2 linked regions of the Tistrella bauzanensis genome follow. The protein of the gene in region 1 binds, or shares a complex with, the protein of each later gene. Links are inferred from orthologs where the notes say so. Each region holds a gene or a part of one and is shown on either strand. Other genes may lie near its edges.

Region 1 (7,140 bases):
GTGGGGCCGGTGGAGGTGCCACAGGATCTGATGATGCTGGAATTCCTGCAGGAATATCTGAACCTGACCGGCACCCGCTATGGCTGCGGCCAGGGCGTGTGCCGGGCCTGCACGATCATCATCGATCATCCCGACGGCCGCTCGGAGGCGGTGGCAAGCTGCATCACCGGCGCCGCCTATCTGAACGGCGCCCGCATCCGCACCATCGAGGGCCACGCCACCCGCGACGATGCCGGCACGGTGACGGCGCTGTCGGCCATTCAACAGGCCTATCTTGAGCATTTCTCGTTCCAGTGCAGCTATTGCACGCCCGGTTTCGTGAACGGCGCCACGGTGCTGATCGAGCGGCTGGCCCGCGAACCGGTGAATCGGGCAGATGTGGAACAGGTGGTGCTGGACGGCATGAACCGGCATATCTGCCGCTGCACCGGCTATGTCCGCTATCTGACGGCGGTGAAGGACGTGATCCTGTCGACGCCGGGCCTGACGGTGGATGGCCCCGCCCGGCCGGGTGGCCGTGAGGGAGATGCGCCATGAAACGCTGGCTTGGCATCACCCTGATCGCCGGTGCCGTGGTGGTGGTGGCGGGCGCGGGTGCGGTCTTCGCGCTGTCGGGCGCCGGCCCGATCCCCGAGGCGACTGTCGATTTCGACCAGCTGGACGATGACGGCCGCGCCGAGCTGGTGGCGCGCGGCCGCTATGTCGCCCGCGCCGCCGACTGTGCCGCCTGCCACACATCCGAGGATGATCTGGCCTATGCCGGCGGGCTGGCGATGGAAACCCCGTTCGGAACCATCTATGGCAGCAACATCACGCCATCGGCCGATCACGGCATCGGCGGCTGGTCGGCCGACGACCTGTATCGCAGCCTTGCCTATGGCATCATGCCCGACGGCACCCGGCTGTACCCGGCCATGCCCTATACCTCATACCATGCCATGACCCGCGCCGATGTCGACGCGCTGTGGCTGTATCTGATGAGCCGGCCGCCGGTGGAGAAACCCGACCGACCGGCCGAGATGATGGTCCCGTTCAACATCCGCCCGGCGATCGCGCTGTGGAACATGGTGTTCCGGCCCGACGACGAGGACGACGTCGCCCCGGGGGCCGGTCATGCGGAGGGCGCCTCCCAGGACTGGCGGCGCGGCCGCTATCTGGTCGAGGTGCTGGGCCATTGCGGCGAGTGCCACACCCCCCGCAACCTCGCCTATGCGAGGGACGACGACCGACCTCTGAAGGGCGAGGTGATCGAGGGCGCACTCGCCCCCGATATCAGCGCCGACGGCCTGGCCGCGCGCGGCTGGACCCGGCCGGATCTGGAAGCCTTCCTGTCAACCGGGCTGGCCCCGCAGGGCACCATGACCTTCCGGATGTATCCGGTGCTGAACCATTCCACCCGCTTCCTGACCGATGCCGACATCGCCGCCATGGCCGGCTATCTGATCGACGGCGACGCGGCCGGCGGCGGCAGGCCGGCAGCCCCGACGCCGGATGGCGTGCCACCACCTGGGCCACCACCTGGGCCACCACCGGGCGATGACGACGGCCACCGGCTGTATACCGGCCTCTGCGCCGGCTGCCACGGCACCGATGGCGAGGGCCATCCCCATGCCTCGGTGCCGCTTGCCACCAACACCACCGCGATGCTCGACGACCCGATCAATCTGGTGAAGATCATCCGCGACGGCGTGCCGGCCCGCCGACTGGCCAATCAGGAACGGCTTCAGGAAATGCCGCCCTTCGGCGACCGGTTGAGCGACGACGAGATGGCGACGCTGGTCAATTACCTCCGCACCCGCTGGGGCGGCCGCCCCGCCGACGTGACCGCGGCGGATGTGGCGGAGATCGACGACGATTAACGGCGGCCGGCCGGTCAACAGCGCCTCGGTATCGCCATCCAGCAGCGTCGACGCGGTGGATACCTCGGGCACGACCTCGGCCGTGTTGATATGTGGTCTGTCCGTCGGCGCCATCATGCGCCTGCTGCCCGTCATCCCGTGCCTTCCGGCCTTTTCGTCTGGACGACCCACGTCTACACAGTGGCTGTCAGGCAAGGGCCGCGCCCGGTCCACCACCGACGGGATGAATTGACAGGCCACTTCGCCTGCCATTACCTTCCCCCCCTCATGTCCAGTGGCAGGTTGGTGACATGGCCACCGGTCATCGGACCGATCGAGAGAACCCGGACCCGTGAAAGGAACCCGGTTATATGACCGACACCATCAATTCCGATCAGACGCAGCCCGATACGGCCCGCAAGCTGTGGCATGCGCCGGTTCTGACCCGCGACGATCTCCGCGACGCCGAGTCGTTGCTGGACCTGCTGTCCGGGCCGAGATCACTGATCCTGTCTTGAGACACGCCATGATATCGTTGTGCGGATGCGTGGATCAGGCGGGTGATTTGACAGCCGGCCACCACGCCAGCTAGGCTTTTCGCCCATGGCACACGACACCGCGCCAGCCAGAGGATCCAGACAATGACCACCATCGACACACCCGATCTGCCGCAGATCAATCCCTCCCGCAAGGTTTGGCAGGCCCCGATTCTGACCTGCGATGATATGCGCGATGCCGAGGCATTGTCGGATTTGTTCTCGGGGCCGAAGTTCTTGATCGCGTCCTGATACCAGCCGCGCATGGCACCGATACCCATATGAACCCCCGGCACCTGACGTCAGGTGCCGGGGGTTTTATGGTACCTGATGTGGGATAGGCGGCGTCACACCGGCTTGATCGACTGTTCGCGCGGCCAGAAGCGCAACTTGCGGCAGGTCGCGATGAAATCGTCGGCATCAGCCGCGGCTGAGAGCGCGACGATGCCGTCGTCACGTTTCGCCTTGTCGACACCCGCTGCGGCCAACAGACCATCGGCCGCCGGCGCATAGGCCAGGAATTTGCGGTGCGCGAAGGCGTCGCCGATGAAATCCAGCACCGACGGATCGCGCGCCAGGCTTTTCACCATATCGGCGCCGACCAGCACCGCCACCGCGTCGTACAGCACCGACGGTCCGCCATCGGTTTTCTGTTTCGCCGGCACCAGCGTGCCATCGTCCAGGGTGGCGCCGCCGATTTCGGGGGCGACCACCTCGACCATCGCGCCTTCGGCCCCGGCGGCCCTGGTCAGCGCGTTGAACAGCGCGGCATCGGCGCCATCGGCCAGCAGCACGCCCAGCTTGCGGCCCTTGAAGCTGCCCGGGCCGTTCAGGATGATGCTCAAGGCCGGCGAGGCCTGCAGGTCCATGCGGGTCGGCTTCGCGGCCGGTGCCGGATCGGGTATCGATTTAAGGCCCAGCCCCTTGGCCACCCGTTCGGCCAGATCCTCGTGCACATTCAGCAGATGCGCCACCATCCGCACCCGGATATCGGCCCGCTCCACCTTGCTCAGCTCGAAGGTCAACGCCGAGGCCATATGGATCTGTTCCTCAGGCGTCTGGCTGATGAAGAACTGCCGCGCCTGGCTGTAATGATCGGCGAAGCTCTCCGGGCGGATGCGCAGCCTGGTGGGCTCGGTCTCGGCGACCGGCAGGCTTGAGAAGCCGGCTTTCGGGGTCTCGCGCGGCCCCTCGCCCCAGGAATTGGGCTGATAATTGGCCCGGCCTTTGTTGACCGCCATCCGCATGTGGCCGTCCTGCTGGAAATTGTGCATCGGACAGCGCGGCCGGTTCACCGGAATCTCGGTGAAATTCGGGCTGCCGAGCCGCTTCAACTGGGTGTCGAGATACGAGAAGTTGCGCCCCTGAAGCAGCGGGTCATTGGTGAAGTCGATGCCGGGCACGATGTTCTGGGTGCAGAAGGCCACCTGCTCGGTCTCGGCAAAGAAATTGTCGACCACGCGGTCGAGCACCAGCCGCCCCACCCGGCGCACCGGCACCACCTCTTCCGGAATGATCTTGGTGGCGTCCAGCACGTCGAAATCGAAGGCCTCGGCAAAGCTTTCGTCGAAAAGCTGCATGCCAAGCTCCCATTCCGGAAAGTCGCCCGACTGGATCGCGTCCCACAGATCGCGGCGATGGAAATCGGGATCGGCGCCGCTGATCTTCAGCGCCTCGTTCCACACCACCGACTGCATGCCCAGCTTCGGCTTCCAGTGGAACTTGACGAAGGTGGACTTGCCATCGGCATTCACCAGCCGGAAGGTGTGAACGCCGAAGCCTTCCATGAACCGGAACGAGCGCGGTATAGCCCGGTCCGACATGATCCACATGATCATGTGCAGGCTTTCCGGGGTCAGCGAGATGAAGTCCCAGAAATTGTCATGGGCGGTCTGGGCCTGCGGAAAACCGCGATCCGGTTCCTGTTTGGCCGCATGGATCAGGTCGGGAAACTTGATCGCGTCCTGGATGAAGAACACCGGGATGTTGTTGCCGATCAGATCCCAGTTGCCGGCCCGGGTATACAGCTTGACCGCAAAGCCGCGCACATCGCGCGCCAGATCGGACGAACCCTTGTTGCCGGCGACGGTGGAAAACCGCACGAAGGCCTCGGTGCGCCGGCCGGCCTCCTGGAACGGATCGGCCATGGTGATGTCGGCCAGCGACTCATAGGCCTCGAAGAAGCCATGGGCGCCCATGCCGCGCGCATGCACCACCCGCTCGGGGATGCGCTCATGATCGAAATGGAAGATCTTGTCGCGCAGATGCACGTCTTCCAGCAGGGTCGGGCCGCGCGGCCCGATCTTCAGCGACGACTGATCGTCGGCCACCGGCATCCCATGACTGGTGGTCAGCGCGGGGGTATCCGCACCGGCCGTCTGGTGCAGCTCGCCACCCGGCCCGCGTTCCAGTGTCTGATCATGGATAGTCACGGTCTCGCGGGCCTGGGGATCGGTGGTGCTGGGCATGGGTCTGGTCTCCGGACGATTGAAATATGAGAAGAGAGGCGCCGGTCAGCGACCACCACCACCATTGCCGGCCGAACCATGTCCGGGGCCGCGCTGGTTATGGGCACCGCCCGGCACCACCACACCCGACATCGCGGTGCCGGTGCTGTCGGGGGAATAGGCAAGTGCCGTGTCGGCCAGCGACAGCACACCGACCAGACGCTTGTCGCGGTTCATCACCGGAATGCGGCGCAACTGGATGTCGCCCATGTTCTGAACGACATGCTCCACATCCTCGTCCTCGAAGCAGTATTTGACGTCGGGGGTCATGACGTCGCGGACCGTGGCGCTGCCGTCCCGGCCATCGGCCAGCCCGCGCACCACCAGGTCACGGTCGGTCACCGCCCCGACCAGCCGGTCGTCGTCGCCGACCGGCATATAGCCGATGTCCTGCTCGGCCATCCGGCGCGCCACCTCGCGCAGTGTCTCGTCGGGGCGCGCCATCTCGACATTGCGGTTCATGATCTTCTGGACCTGCATGGCTCTTGATCTCCGTCTCGACAGACGGGCCGGGCGTTTCGCATACCGCTCCGGCGCCGTGCTTCGGATGCGTGCTCCGTGGATGCGTGCTCCGTGGGTGCGTGCTCCGTGGGTGCGTGCTCTGTGCAACCGCTTGCGGGCGCCATGGTTCCCGCCCGGATCGCCGCGCGTCGTAACGGCTGGAACCGCAGCACGCGCCGGGCGTTCAGCCATCGATGGACACGACCGATACCGACGGAGCCCGCGAAGATGTGCCCTGCCGACCGCCATGCCGATTGGCCTGACGACCCGCCGGTGCAGCCGGTCGCCTCGCTTGCCGCCGCACGGCGGCTGGCCGCCGGGTGCCGGCGGTGCGACCTGTGGCGCGGCGCCAGCCGCACGGTGTTCGGCGACGGCGCCGACGGCCATGCCGCGCCGTCGGCCGACCGCAGCCCGCATCTGATGCTGGTCGGCGAACAGCCGGGGGATAAGGAGGATCTGGCCGGCCATCCGTTCGTGGGGCCGGCGGGACGGATTCTGGATCAGGCGCTGGAGGCGGCCGGTATCGACCGCGCCCGGATCTACCTGACCAATGCCGTCAAGCACTTCAAGAACGAGCCGCGCGGCAAGCGCCGGCTGCACCGCCGGCCCGATGCCGGCGAGATCGACCGCTGCCGCTGGTGGCTGGATCTGGAACGGCAGTTCGTGCGCCCGCGGGTGATGGTGGCGCTGGGCGCCAGCGCCGCCCGCGCCGTGCTGGGCCGCGCGGTCACCATCTCGCGCAGCCGGGGCCGGTTCTGGCCGCTGGACGCCCGCGAGGTCGCCCCCGCGACCGAGGTGCCCGCAACCATGGCCCTGGTCACAGTGCACCCGTCGTTCATTCTGCGACAGCGCGACCGCCCGGGGCGTGACCGCGCCTGGCGCCAACTGGTCGAGGATCTTTCAACCGCCCGCGAGGGCCCCGTGGCCCCGCACACCGCCAATGGATCGGAACCATGATGGACCAGCCCCGGAGCCACGAGCCGCGCAACCAGACCGCCGCCGGACGCGGCCGCGAGGACAAGGATCCCGGCAGCCTGAACGACATGCTCGACCAGCTGTGCGAGGCCGGCGAGGATGGCGGCAAGGTCTCGGTCGGCGACATCTGGAAGACCATCGGCCAGCGATCCTTCGGGCCGCTGCTGCTGGTCTGCGGGCTGGTGGTGATCACGCCCATCGGCGGCATTCCCAGCGTGCCGACGATTTTCGGCGTCATCGTCTGCCTGATCGCCGGCCAGTTGCTGCTGGGCATGTCGCATTTCTGGCTGCCCGGCTTCATCCTGCGCATCCGCACCGACAAATCCCGGCTGACCAGAAGCGTCGAATGGTCGCGCCCGGTGGCACGGGTGGTGGACCGCATCCTGAAGCCGCGCCTGACCCGGCTGACCACGACCCCCGCCAACCGGGTGATCGCGGCCGTGTGTGTGGCGCTGGGCCTGATCATGCCGCCTTTGGAAATCGTGCCGATGGGCGCCGCCGTGCCATCGGCCGCGATCACCATCTTCGGTCTGGCGCTGATCGCCCATGACGGGCTGCTGGCGGCGATCGCCTTCGTGGTCAGCCTGGGCGGGTTCTGGCTGGTGGTCAGCCAGTTGCTGCTCTGAGCAGGCCTGAATTGCCGGAAGTCAAACAGGATTACGCGGGATCGATCCGGCGCATGTCGGGTTGCATCCGGATCACGCTCTGCAAGGCGAGAGGATGCCATGACCTGTGCCCGTCCCCGATATCCGAAGCGATGGCCGGCGCCCGGCGGCGCGGCCA
Region 2 (6,948 bases), on another replicon or contig:
ACCTGAAAAAGAAAAGGCTGCGGCCCCGTTTCCGGGACCGCAGCCTGATCTTGTATCCTGCCCGGAACCAGAAGGCTCCGGCCAGGGTGGACCGGGTTTGGCTGGATCAGAAATCCATGCCGCCCATGCCACCCATGCCGCCCATGCCACCGGCCGGAGCGGAGTCCTTCTTCTCGGGCTTCTCGGCGATCATCGCCTCGGTGGTGATCAGCAGACCGACAACCGATGCAGCGTCCTGCAGGGCGCTGCGGACAACCTTCACCGGGTCGATGATGCCGGCCTTCACCAGGTCGGTATACTCGCCCTTCTGGGCGTCGAAGCCCCAGTTGGTGTCGGTGCTCTCCAGCAGCTTGCCGGCGATCACCGCGCCATCGACGCCGGCATTGTCGGCGATCTGGCGAACCGGACGGCTCAGCGCACGGCGGACGATGTCGATGCCGGTGGTCTGGTCGGCATTGGCGCCAGCCAGGCCTTCGAGCGCCGAGATGGCATACAGCAGCGCGGTACCGCCGCCGGGAACGATGCCCTCTTCGACCGCGGCGCGGGTTGCATGCAGCGCGTCGTCGACGCGGTCCTTGCGCTCCTTCACCTCGGTCTCGCTGGCGCCACCGACGCGGATCACCGCGACGCCGCCGGCCAGCTTCGCCAGACGCTCCTGGAGCTTCTCACGGTCGTAGTCCGAGGTGGTCTCCTCGATCTGCGCCTTGATCTGCGCCACGCGGCCCTGGATCTCGTCCTTCTCGCCCGCACCGTCGACGATGGTGGTGTCGTCCTTGGTGATGCGGACCATCTTGGCGGTGCCGAGCATGTCGATGGTGACAGTCTCAAGCTTGATGCCCAGATCTTCCGAGATCACCTGGCCGCCGGTCAGGATCGCGATGTCCTGCAGCATGGCCTTGCGGCGATCGCCGAAGCCGGGGGCCTTGACGGCCGCGACGCGCAGGCCGCCGCGCAGCTTGTTGACCACCAAGGTGGCCATGGCCTCGCCTTCGACGTCCTCGGCGATGATCAGCAGCGGGCGGTTCTGCTGAACCACCGACTCAAGCACCGGCAGCATCGGCTGGAGGCTCGACAGCTTCTTCTCGTAGAGAAGGATCAGCGGGCTCTCAAGCTCGGCTTCCATCTTCTCGGCATTGGTGACGAAATACGGCGAGACATAGCCGCGATCGAACTGCATGCCCTCGACCACGTCCAGCTCGGTCAGCAGGCTCTTCGCCTCCTCGACCGTGATGACGCCTTCCTTGCCAACCTTCTGCATGGCCTCGGCGATCATCTCGCCGATCTCACGCTCGCCATTGGCCGAAATCGTGCCGACCTGCGAAATCTCGTCCGAGGTGTTGATCGGGCTCGACCGGGTCTTCAGGGTCTCGACGACCTTGATCACCGCCTGATCGATGCCGCGCTTCAGATCCATCGGGTTCATGCCGGCGGCAACCGACTTGAGGCCCTCGTTGAAGATCGCCTGGGCGAGGACGGTGGCGGTGGTGGTGCCGTCACCGGCATTGTCGGCCGTGCGCGAGGCAACTTCGCGAACGAGCTGGGCGCCCATGTTCTCGAACTTGTCCGACAGCTCGATTTCCTTGGCGACCGAGACGCCGTCCTTGGTGATGCGTGGCGCACCGAAGGACTTCTCGATCACGACGTTGCGGCCCTTGGGGCCCAGCGTCACCTTCACGGCATTGGCAAGGGCGTCGACACCGCGCTGAATCTTGACGCGGGCGTCATTACCAAACTTGATTTCCTTGGCAGCCATGTTCGTTCCTCGAAAGCTCGAATTGTGACAGGGGCGCACCCGTATGGGCGCGGCATCCCTGAAGATCGTCATTGGCCCCGGTCACCCGGGGCCAGAGATGCGGCCGTTGAGAGGGATCAGCCCTCGATCACGCCGAAAATGTCCTGCTCCTTCAGGATCAGAACGTCCTGGCCATCGACCTTCACCTCGGTGCCCGACCACTTGCCGTAAAGCACGCGATCGCCGACCTTCACGTCGAGCGCCACCAGCTTGCCGTCGTCGCCGCGGGTGCCATTGCCCACCGCAACAACTTCGCCCTGCTGCGGCTTCTCCTTGGCGGTGTCGGGGATAATGATGCCGCCGGCCGTCTTCTGCTCCTGCTCGATCGGGCGCACAACGACGCGATCATGCAGCGGACGAATCGCCATGGGTAATCTCTCCAGTCTGAGCGGTTCTCTGAGGATGTGCCGGCCCGCGGGGATGCGGTTATCGCCAGCATCACGCGGGCTGTTTAGCACTCCTCAGGTAAGAGTGCTAGCAATTCGTTCAAGGACGGCCGGCCGAAAAAAATCACCGGCCGGCCGAAAAAAATCATGTGTCGGAATCCGGCGCGGAAAGATGGGGCCAGCGGGCCTGAAAGCGGGAGATGTCCTGGGGTTTCAGGCGGACCGAGACATGGGCTGCCGCCTCGTCATCCGCGCGTGCCGCCACTTCGCCATGGGCATAGAGCCAGGCCAGCGCCTGGCCATCGCTGTGCGGCACGTCGAAATCGGCCAGTTCGTCGCCGACCGCGAGCCTTGCATCGATGGCGCGCAGCAGCCCGTCGAGCCCCTCGCCGGTCATCGACGATCCTGCGACCGCGTCGTCGGCACGCGCCGCTTCGTTCAGAACCTGATCGCGTGCATCGCCATCGAGCAGGTCCAGCTTGTTGCGGAATTCCAGAACGTCATGCGGCAGGCGATGTCCCAGGCCCAGCTCGCCCAGCACCTGAAGCACGTCGCGGCGCTGGGCCGCGGTATCGGGGTCGGCGATGTCGCGGACATGGATGATCAGCGCCGCTTCCTTCACCTCTTCCAGCGTCGCGCGGAAGGCGGCGATCAGGCCGGTCGGCAATTCGGATACGAAGCCCACCGTGTCGGACAGGATGATCCTGCGGCCTGAGGGCAGTTCCAGGGCCCGCATGGTCGGATCCAGGGTCGCGAACAGCATATCCTTGGCGACCACCGCCGCACCGGTCACCCGGTTGAACAGGGTCGACTTGCCGGCATTGGTATAACCGACCAGCGCCACCACCGGATAGGGCACCTCACGGCGGTTCTTTCGGTGCAGTTCACGGGTACGGACCACCTCGATCAGTTGCAGCTTCAGCTTCGCGACCTTGTCGTCGATGATCCGGCGGTCGGTCTCGATCTGGCTTTCACCGGGGCCGGCCAGGAAGCCGCGGCCACCGCGCTGGCGTTCAAGATGGGTCCAGCTGCGCACCAGACGGCTGCGCTGATATCCGAGCCGCGCCAGCTCCACCTGAAGCCGGCCTTCCCGGGTCCGTGCCCGATCGGCGAAGATTTCCAGGATCAGCCAGATCCGGTCGATGACCTTGACGTTCCAGGCCTTTTCAAGATTGCGCTGCTGGATCGGTGTCAGCGGCCGGTTGATCACCACCAGATCGACCGGGGCGGCCTCAAGCTGTGCCTTGATCTCGTCGACCTTACCGGAGCCGAACAAGGTGGCCGGGCGCGCCCGCGCCACCGACACCACGACGCCCTCGGCGACCTCAAGCCCAAGGGCCGTGGTCAGGGCCATGCCCTCGTCCAGTCGCGCACGCATGCCGCGGATCGCGTCGGGATCGTCATCCACCAGAGCGGCAGCCGGCGCCGGGCCACGGCTGCGGCGTTGTTGCTTGATGTCCGGTTGGAGCACCAGTGCCCGGGCCGGTCCATCGCCCATACCGTCGTCACCGGTTCTCAATTTGATCTGATCGTCGGACAAGCCGCTCCTTCATGCGCCATGCGCAAGGCGTGATCGCGACAGAACGTCGCTCAAGGTTGATGTCATCAGACGTCGATGTCATCAGGAAAGGCCGCCAGCGATACCGCGGCGGCCCCAGTCTGTTAGATATTGGTCGACCAGCCGGAGGGCGCCACCGCCGCCAGCAACGGTGGCGCTGTCTGCGGCCGGGTCAGTGGTCCCCGTGCTCCTTGTCACGTTCGCCCTGGGCCTGGGGGTCGAACAACTGCACCGGTACAGTCGGCATCACGGTCGAGATCGCATGCTTATAGACGAGCTGACTGTGCCCGTCCCTCCGCAAAAGCACGGAGAAGTTGTCGAACCAGGTCACAACACCCTGAAGCTTGACACCATTGACCAGGAAGACGGTCACGGGAGTCTTGTTCTTCCGGATGTAATTCAGAAACACATCCTGGAGATTCTGGTTCTTCTCAGACGCCATGGAGGCACCCCTTCTTGTTATCATGCGGCGAGTTTGATCTATCTCCCGGCCGCCGCGGCCGCTTTCTGGGCCTTAGCCGGGATCTTTGTCGAGCCGGTGCCGGACGTCCCCCGTCCAGTTACCGCGTGCCATCACACGCCGGCCCGGGCCTTGCCATATCGGACCGACCGATCAGGTAAGACCCATCGCCGAAGTTACAAGGTCATGCAGGTGGCGGCAATCGACAACCCTGATCGATGCGCGGGCAAGCGCCCCGTCATCGAGGCTCGCGCCATCATGGACCAGCAGAATGCCGGTGCAGCCGGCGGCCGTGGCACAGTCCATATCCACCAGCGCATCGCCCACGAACCACACATCCGGCCCGGCCGCGACCGCCATCGGCGCCAGGGCCATGGCAACCGGTGCCGCATCGGGCTTGTCCCGCGCGGCATCGCCCGCCCCCACCAGTGCCGTGAAGCGGCTGGTCCAGCCCAGATGCCCGGCTTCCGCACGCAGGAATGGCCCCTGCTTGTTGCTGACCACGCCGACCGGCACCCCGGCCCGTGCCAGCAGGTCCAGCAGATCGGCGGCACCGTCCATGGCGGTCAGCAGATCCAGATGGCGCGCGGCATAGGCCGATTTGAAATACAAGGCCGCTTCCTGCCAGCGATCGCCGAACAGATCGGGAAAGGTGTCGCGCATCGACCGTCGGATGCGCAGCCGGCCCTCTTCCGGCGTCAGCACCGGTGGCTGACCAAAGGCGATCATCACGTCGTTATAGGCCGCCAGAATCGCGCCCCAGGCGTCGACCAGGGTGTGATCCCAGTCGAACAGCACGGCAGCCGGCAGCGGCAGCCGGGCGAAGGCCGTGGCGTCGTCGATCGCGGTCATGCGCGATGCTCCTGATGTCGGTTCATGGCATTGGGGGCCTGGGTCCGGGCGGCCCGGCCGGGCTCAGAAGAATTCCAACCGCACCGAGAACAGCTTCTCCACCTTGCGGATGCTGTCGGCCAGGGCGAACAGCACGATGCGGTCGCGCACCTTGATGATGGTGTCGCCATCCGGCGCCATCACCTTGCCGTCGCGAACCACGGCACCGATGATCACGCCCGGGGGCAGCGCGGTGTCGCGCAGCGGCCGGCCGACCAGCGGCGAGGTCTCCAGCGCATCCGCCTCAATGATCTCGCCGCCGCCATCATGCAGGCTGTAGACCGCATGAATGCGGCCGCGCCGGACATGCTGCAGGATGCGTGAGACGGTCACGGCCCGCGGGTTGATCACCACATCCACACCCAGAGAACTGATCAGCGGCGGATAGGTCGGGTTGTTGACCAGCGCCATCGCCCGTTTGCAGCCCAGCCGCTTGGCCAGCAGCGCCGACAGGATGTTGGACTCATCGTCATTGGTGACGGTGACGATGGTTTCGGCATGGCTGATATTGGCGTCACCCAACAGGTCGGGATCCAGCCCGCTGCCCGACAGCACCAGCGAATGGCTCAGCCGGTCGGCAATGCGCTCGGCGCGGTGGCGATCGGCTTCGATCAGCTTGATGTTCAGCCGTGGTTGCAGCTTTTCCAACTGCACGGTCAGGAACAGGCCGATATTGCCGCCACCGACCACGACGATCCGCCGGGCCTCGCGCTCCTCGAAGCCGAAGATCGCCATCGCCCGCGGCACGTGCTCGCGGTCGGCGACGAAATAGATCTGGTCGCCGGGCAGGATCTGGTCACGCGGGGTCGGCACCATCATCCGGTCGCCGCGGATGATGGCGACGATACGCAAGGTCAGGTCGGGAAACAGCTCGGTCAACTGCGCCAGCGGCGTGTTGACCACCGGACAGGCCGCATCGGCCTTCAGGCTGACCAGATAGACCCGGTCGCCGGCAAATGGGATGACGTCGGTGGCACCCGGCACCTTCAGCCGCCGGCCGATGGCGCGCGCGACCTCCAGCTCCGGCGAGATGATCACGTCGATCGGCAGGTTCTCGCGGCTGAACAGGTCGGCCCACATCGGCTGCAGATAGCCCTGATGACGCACGCGCGCGATCTTGGTCGGCACGTTGAACAGGGCATGGGCCACCTGACAGGCGACCATGTTCACCTCGTCCGACGCGGTCACCGCGATCAGCATGTCGGCATCGGCGGCGCCGGCCTGTTCCAGCACGTCCGGATGCGAGGCATAGCCGATCAGCCCCTTGATATCCAGGCTCTCCGACAGCTTCCGGATCAGATCTTCCGACTGGTCGATGACCGTGATGTCATTGTCTTCACGGGCGAGCGACCGGGCGATGTTATAGCCCACCTGGCCGGCACCGCAGATGATGACCTTCATGTACGCCTGCCTTCCGGGGGCCGCACCCTGTGATCAGGACAGGGATTTACGACGAGGTGTTGATGCCGAGGCTCTTGAGCTTGCGGTGCAGGGCCGAACGTTCCATGCCGACGAAGCTTGCCGTGCGCGACACATTGCCGTTGAACCGCGCCACCTGTGCCTTCAGATAGTTGCGCTCGAACACCTCGCGCGCATCGCGCAGCGGCAGGCCCATGATCTCGCCATCTTCCGACGGATTGACCAGGGCCGGCGCCCCTGCCCCCAGTTCCGGCGGCAGCATTTCGGCCCGGATCTCGGCCTGGACGTCGCCCGGTGCCATGATCAGCAGCCATTCGATGACATTGCGCAACTGCCTGACATTGCCCGGCCACTCGCCGGCCTGAAGCACGGCCAGCGCATCGGCGCCCAGACTGCGCGCCGGCAGACCCGACAGCCCGGCCGCCCGCACCATGAAATGGCG

Evidence for each region.
Region 2: the proteins of IEW15_RS03340 (region 1) and hfq are in contact, whole or in part, in a crystal structure (PDB 3VU3), measured with the Escherichia coli proteins. The link is inferred for Tistrella bauzanensis from one-to-one orthologs.

The regions. Positions count from the first base shown.
Region 1 is NZ_BMDZ01000004.1:112,976-120,115, forward strand. The notes cover bases 2,283-5,262. They hold IEW15_RS03340 (catalase), read right to left. Parts: upstream 4,843-5,262; coding sequence 2,722-4,842; downstream 2,283-2,721. Other genes in these bases: IEW15_RS03330 (hypothetical protein), read left to right, coding at 2,283-2,356; IEW15_RS03335 (hypothetical protein), read left to right, coding at 2,480-2,626; IEW15_RS03345 (CBS domain-containing protein), read right to left, coding at 4,888-5,262. Outside these bases: IEW15_RS03320 ((2Fe-2S)-binding protein), read left to right, coding at 1-537; IEW15_RS03325 (cytochrome c), read left to right, coding at 534-1,859; more of IEW15_RS03330, read left to right, coding at 2,210-2,282; more of IEW15_RS03345, read right to left, coding at 5,263-5,361; IEW15_RS03350 (UdgX family uracil-DNA binding protein), read left to right, coding at 5,611-6,339; IEW15_RS03355 (exopolysaccharide biosynthesis protein), read left to right, coding at 6,336-6,983.
Region 2 is NZ_BMDZ01000019.1:26,434-33,381, forward strand. What follows is about bases 2,544-5,331. They hold hfq (RNA chaperone Hfq), read right to left. Parts: upstream 4,179-5,331; coding sequence 3,909-4,178; downstream 2,544-3,908. Other genes in these bases: hflX (GTPase HflX), read right to left, coding at 2,544-3,676; IEW15_RS09940 (HAD family hydrolase), read right to left, coding at 4,350-5,048; trkA (Trk system potassium transporter TrkA), read right to left, coding at 5,112-5,331. In the rest of the region: groL (chaperonin GroEL), read right to left, coding at 107-1,753; co-chaperone GroES, read right to left, coding at 1,870-2,160; more of hflX, read right to left, coding at 2,324-2,543; more of trkA, read right to left, coding at 5,332-6,488; nitrogen assimilation response regulator NtrX, read right to left, coding at 6,535-6,948. UniProt on the Escherichia coli protein: RNA chaperone that binds small regulatory RNA (sRNAs) and mRNAs to facilitate mRNA translational regulation in response to envelope stress, environmental stress and changes in metabolite concentrations.